DNA from 2 places in the Clostridium sp. CTA-17 genome. Region 1 is predicted to be linked to the other one. Evidence: riboswitches for the same ligand, from Rfam matches in the RefSeq annotation. Region 1 holds a riboswitch; the other holds the start of a gene.
The links. A riboswitch is a leader RNA that binds a small molecule or an ion and turns the genes downstream of it on or off. The one in region 1 is predicted to bind FMN.
Positions count from the first base shown of each region.

Region 2: it holds a riboswitch for FMN, as region 1 does, so the genes downstream of both, ACYUCG_RS09245 (ECF transporter S component) here and ribD (bifunctional diaminohydroxyphosphoribosylaminopyrimidine deaminase/5-amino-6-(5-phosphoribosylamino)uracil reductase RibD) in region 1, are expected to answer to the same signal.

Region 1 covers NZ_BAAABF010000005.1:166,216-169,409, reverse strand. The annotation lists gene ACYUCG_RS10380 (bifunctional 3,4-dihydroxy-2-butanone-4-phosphate synthase/GTP cyclohydrolase II) at 1-82, opposite strand, end outside; gene ACYUCG_RS10375 (riboflavin synthase) at 235-888, opposite strand; gene ribD (bifunctional diaminohydroxyphosphoribosylaminopyrimidine deaminase/5-amino-6-(5-phosphoribosylamino)uracil reductase RibD) at 910-2,007, opposite strand; FMN riboswitch at 2,369-2,484, opposite strand; gene ACYUCG_RS10365 (peptidoglycan recognition protein family protein) at 2,573-3,194, opposite strand, start outside.
Region 2 covers NZ_BAAABF010000004.1:243,031-246,224, forward strand. The annotation lists gene rimI (ribosomal protein S18-alanine N-acetyltransferase) at 1-431, shown strand, start outside; gene ACYUCG_RS09245 (ECF transporter S component) at 747-1,343, opposite strand; FMN riboswitch at 1,470-1,587, opposite strand; gene tex (RNA-binding transcriptional accessory protein Tex) at 1,690-3,194, opposite strand, start outside.

The DNA of each region.
Region 1 (3,194 bases):
TTCCCTCATCATCAATAACAATAACCATTTTCCCATTTTTTATATCTTCTATTGCCTCTTCTATTAAATTAAACTTCTTCATATTTTTCAGGAGATAAAAATCCCCAACACCACCTTTCAAGAATTTTTAAAATTATTAGATATTGTTTTTTGGTAACTGATATATCTACTTTGTAAAATCAAACTTGATCTAAAACAATATATTAAAATAAATATTAAATTTTAAAATACAATTTAAATAAACCCATTAATAGTTAAAAACTCTTCTGTTAAAACAGACTTTTTCTTTCTATTGTCTTTATTAAATCCTAAAAGCTTTTCAACATACTTACCAATAGAGTCACATTCTATATTTACTAAATCACCAATTTTTCTTTTAGTTAATGTTGTCTCTTCCTGGCTATGAGGAATTACTGAAACTTTAAAACTTTCCCCTTTAACCTCTGCAATAGTTAAACTTATTCCATCAATAGCTATAGAGCCTTTATAAACTATATATTTGCTTAACTCATATGAAACTTTAATTTCTACCCATATTGCTTCCCCCTCATCTTTAAAAGAAATTATTTCTCCAGTGGAATCAATATGGCCAGTTACTATATGTCCATTAAATCTGCCATTAATACTCATGGCTCTTTCTAAGTTCACATTACTTGATTTTTTTAAATTTCCAAGATTACTTTTTCTTAAGGTTTCTCCCATAACATATGCAGTAAAATAATCTTTTCCCTTAGTTGTTATAGTTAAGCAAACTCCATTTGTTGATATACTATCACCTATCTTTGTGTCCTCTAAGACCTTATTAGCTCTTATTTTCAGTAAAGATGATTTTTCATTTTTATCTATGCTTATAACTTCTCCTATTTCTTCTACAATACCAGTAAACATATTATTCACTTCCTTTTTCTATTAACTAAGGCTACATTCAATTAAAATATCATTATGAAAGGTCTTCAAATTTACTTCAGGAAATTCAAAGGCATCTAAAACATTTCTTATTCCTTCCCCTTCAACGGGAGTAATAGCATTTTTTCCTCCAAAAACTTTTGGTGAAACAAAGGCATATATCTTATTTACTTTTTTATTTTCTAAAAAAGTAAAATTTAAAATTCCTCCTCCTTCAATAAGAACTGAATCAATATTTTTTTCTTTTAAACACTCTAAAACCTGATTAATATTAATTTTTCCTTCATCTAAATTTACTTCTATTACCTCTATACCTTTATCTTTTAATTTTTCATTTTTTATCTTATCCTTTTTATTTGTTGTAAAAATTAAGGTTTTTGACTCACTTTGATTTTTTAATATTTCTGAATCTAAAGGAATTCTTAATTTACTATCAAGTACTATCCTAAAATGCTTTCTTTCTAACTCTTTATTTTTATTAAGCCTACATCTTAAATCTGGATTATCCTTTAAAACAGTGTTTATTCCAACCATTATTGAACTATATTTATTTCTTAAGGAATGAACAAACTCTCTTGACTTTTTATTAGTTATCCATTTTGATTTAAAATCCTTAGTTGCTATTTTTCCATCTAAGGTCATTGCCCATTTAAGTGCAATAAAAGGTCTGTTCTCCTTAATATAAAAATTAAATATCTCATTTAATCTAATACATTCCTTTTCTAAAACTCCTACCTTAACTTCTATTCCTGACTCTCTTAAAATTTTAATACTCTTTCCTGATACCAAAGGATTTGGGTCTAAGGTTCCAACTACTACTCTCTTAAATTTATTTTTAATTATGGCTTCTACACATGGAGGAGTTTTACCATAGTGACAACAAGGTTCTAATGTAACATATATTGTTGCTCCCTCAGTAGATTTAATAGAACTATTAATAGCATTAATTTCAGCATGATTTCCTCCAAAAAACTCATGATATCCTTGTCCTATTATTTCTCCACCCTTAACAATAACAGCTCCTACCAAAGGGTTTGGATTTACATATCCCTCTCCTTTTCTAGCTAATTCCAAAGCTTTTTTCATAAAAAATTCATCCAAGTTATCCTCTCCTTCCAAATTCTTCTTTAGAAGTACCTAATAAAAAATAAAAGCCCTGAGTAAATTTAAACTCAGGGCTTTTATTAGTTATCCAAGTAATTGAAGTTATTTAAATAGAATCTTAAAATTTTAATTAATATATCTAAGAATATTAGTCTTAATAAAATTTTAAACTGATTTAAATAAATCCTTTAAATATATTTCTAAAAATAAAAATTTTAACCAATTCAAAATAATTGATACAGATATAAATAGTATAAAAAGTAAAGCTCTGAACAAAAAAATGTTCAGAGCTAAAGATTCTAAAGCACAACACTCCATTTAATATGCATATAAAACATAATAAAAAGATAACTTATTAGATATTCTTCTTTCATCCAGACTTTACTGTCGGCCTCGGAGTTTCACCGAATCATGCTAAACTAGCTCGCGGGCTTTACCGCCGGTAGGGAATTTCACCCTGCCCTGAAGAATTTTATTAAATTATATCTATAAATTACCATTTAAACTTTTTCATGTCAATTCAGTATTAAGTTTATAAAATCTAATTCTCACTATATAATCATCACATATTCTTTATTTCCTCAATAATGCTACTTTTTATATTATCCATTGGAAAAAGTTTGCCTGGACATAAAGTATCCACAACTTCCCTGTGTGGAAGTATATCTTTTATTGGATATTTTAAGCTTAAATAAGTTCCTAATCTAACAAGTGAATTTTTTTGTGCTTCATTTAAACCCTCTTTTTCAAAGTTTCCTTCAATGCATATTCCTAAGGTATTATAATTTGCATTTTTCGCATGGGCTCCTATTACATTTTCATCTCTACCTTTATAAATTGTCCCATCCTCTCTTATATAAAAATGATAGCCTATTCCACTCCATCCATTATCTAAATGAAACTTATGAATATCTTCTGGAGTTTCTGGTGAATCCGTTGCTGAATGATGAATAATTAATCTTTTAGGTGAATTCCCCTTTTTAAGCCCACTTCCCCATTTATAATCAACTTCCTTTATATCTAATTCCTGTCTCATTTTTTCTAACTCTCTACTTGAAATATTCTTTTTATAAGCATCTCTATAACTCTCATCTTTATTAATTTTAGAAAAAACAAAGAAAATACTCCCACAAATAATCAATATAATACTAATTAAAAATATAAGTCTTCTTCTAAAAATCTTT
Region 2 (3,194 bases), on a different contig from region 1:
TAGAACTTATGAATTCTTCCCATGTTAAGGACGTTTTTGAAGTAAGTAAACTTAGTCTTGCAGAATCTTGGAATATAGATTCTATAGAAAAAGAACTTTCTAATAAACTAGCAAAATATCTTGTTGCTTTACATGGAGACAAGGTTATTGGCTTTGTTGGAATGTGGATTGTTTTTCATGAGGGAGATATAACTAACGTAGCAGTACATCCTGAATATAGAAAACAAGGAGTTGGAAATCTTTTAATAGATAATCTAATTACTTTATGTAAAGAAAATAATATAAATTCCCTTACATTAGAAGTTAGAGAGTCTAATATTCCTGCTCAATCCCTTTATAAAAAACATGGATTTAAAGAAGAAGGGATAAGAAAAAACTTCTACAATAATCCAAAAGAAAATGCCATAATAATGTGGAGACATGATATTTAGCATATATTTTTTATTAGTATTTATTTTTATATTAGAGCTTTATTAAAATACAATAAAAAAGCTTACAAATATTATGAAGAGAATATCTAGATAAGCTTTAGAGTTTAAATTATTACGCAGAAGATATTACGTTAAAAAACTGAGACTGTTCGAAGCGAAGCAAGTTTCGAAGTTTTAGTAATATCTTCGGAGTAATAATTATAAATTCTTAGCGAAATCTAGTAATTCTCAGAATATATTTGTAAGTTTTATAAAAGTTATTTTAATACATATCCTTTAATAGGGACTATATCATTTTGATATAGTCCCTTTCTATTATCCTAAATTTTCTTTCATTTGTTTTGGTTTATCTAGCATAGGTTCAACCTTAAATATTGATACAGAAACCTTTTTATATAAAGCATATGTTATTCCACAAACCAATATAGATTTTATTCCGTTAAATGGAATTAATCCAACTGTTACATATTGCATTAACTCTGTTTTTGACATAGCCATACCGTATGCTGGAAGCAATAAATAAACATTAGCTAATATTCCTACCACTTCTATACATAAAACTCCTAGTACCATTCCTAAAATAGCAGTTTTCTTAGTTTTATTTTTATTATAAACTAAAGCTGCTGGCCATACTAAAGCCACTCCAACTAAAAAGTTAGCAAGCTCACCTACAAATCCTGTTCCAGTTCCCTTTACTATTAATATTAATAAATTTTTCATAAGTTCTATTATTACCCCTGCTAATGGACCAAAAGCAAAGGCTCCCATAAGTACAGGCACATCGCTTAAATCAATCTTAAGCCATGGGAATATAGGTATTACTGGAAAGTCAATATACATAAGTATTACTGCAATTGCAGATAAAAGTGATAATTTAATGAATCTGTTTGTGTTTAAGGTTTTTGTTTTCATTTTGTCCCCTCCCAAAAGTTACTTCCTCTGGGGCTATTAAGTCTTTAATGATTTTTTTCAAATAAAAAAGCCCTGATACATATACTTATATCAGGGCATATAAATTCAGAATTTAAATCATTAAACACTCATCTTCTTTCATCCAGACTATACTGTCGGCCTCGGAATTTCACCGAATCATGCTAAAAACTAGCTCGCGGGCTTTACCGCCGGTGGGGACTTACACCCCGCCCTGAAGACTTTTTTATTTTATTTGTTATAATTTTAACTCTTTTTTATATAAATTTCAATATATTAAATATTTTTATCTACTAAAATTTTCACTTATTTTAATTAATTTTCTAACTTAACCTTCTTTTTTCATTGATAATGAAATTCTCTTTCTTTTTAAATCAACATCTAATATTCTAACTTCTACTACATCTCCAACCTTAACTATATCAAGTGGATGTTTAACAAATCTATCTGCCATTTGGCTCTTATGAACTAATCCATCTTGGTGAACTCCAATATCTACAAAAGCACCAAAATCAGATACATTTCTAACTGTCCCCATTAAAATCATACCTGGTTTTAAATCTTTCATTTCTATTACGCCAGACTTAAATATTGGTTTAGGTAATTCCTCTCTTGGATCTCTTCCAGGCTTTTTAATTTCCTTTATAATATCATTAAGTGTTGGTTCTCCAACTTCTAATTCTTTTGCTAAGTTAGAAATTCCTTTTGCTTTTACTCTCTCATCTATATCTACTAATTTGCTATTTTTTAAATCTTCTTCTGTATATCCTAAAGTTTTTATAAGTTCCTTAGCTACCCCATATGACTCTGGATGAACTGAAGTATTATCTAAAGCTTCTTTGCTTTCCATAACTCTTAAGAATCCTGCACATTGTTCATAAGCTTTTTGTCCTAATCTTTTAACTTTTAAAAGCTCTTTTCTACTTTTAAACTTACCATTTTCTTCTCTATAATCAACAATATTTTTAGCTATTGAAGCATTTATACCTGAAATATAACTTAATAGTGATGGAGTTGCTATATTTAAATCTACTCCTACATTATTAACACAATCCTCAACTATCCCTGCTAAGGATTCATCAAGTTTTTTCTGAGTTACATCATGTTGATATTGTCCTACTCCTATAGCCTTAGGATCTATTTTAACAAGCTCAGCTAATGGATCTTGAAGTCTTCTTCCTATAGAAATTGCTCCTCTTACAGTTACATCTAAGTCTGGATATTCCTTATTTGCAAGTTCTGATGCTGAATAAACAGAAGCTCCTGCCTCAGAAACTATAACATAGAATAACTCTTTTCCTGTTTCATCTTTTATTTCCTTAAGCATCTTTGCAATTACTTCTTCTGATTCTCTTGAAGCTGTTCCATTTCCTAAAGAAATAACTTGAACTCCATGTTTTTTAATAAGTTTTTTAAGTGTACTTATTGTTTCATCAATTCTATTTTGAGGAGCTGTTGGATAAACAGTTGTATTCTCAACAAATTTTCCTGTTTCATCTAAGATTGCAACCTTACATCCAGTTCTAAAGCCAGGGTCAAAGCCCATTACAACTTTCCCCTTAATAGGTGCTTGCATTAAGAGAGCTTTTAAATTAGCCTTAAATATATCAATAGCGCCCTCTTCCCCCTTAGAGGTTAATTCACTTCTTATTTCCCTTTCTATTGAAGGATATATAAGTCTTTTAAAGGAATCCTTTATGCTTTCTTCTAAATACTTATCAGTAATTTTATTTCCCTTTAAAACTTTTTTATTTAAATAATCTATAATTTTATCATCATTACAAGTTACTTTAACAGAAAGAATTTTTTCTTTTTCTCCTCTATTTATAGCTA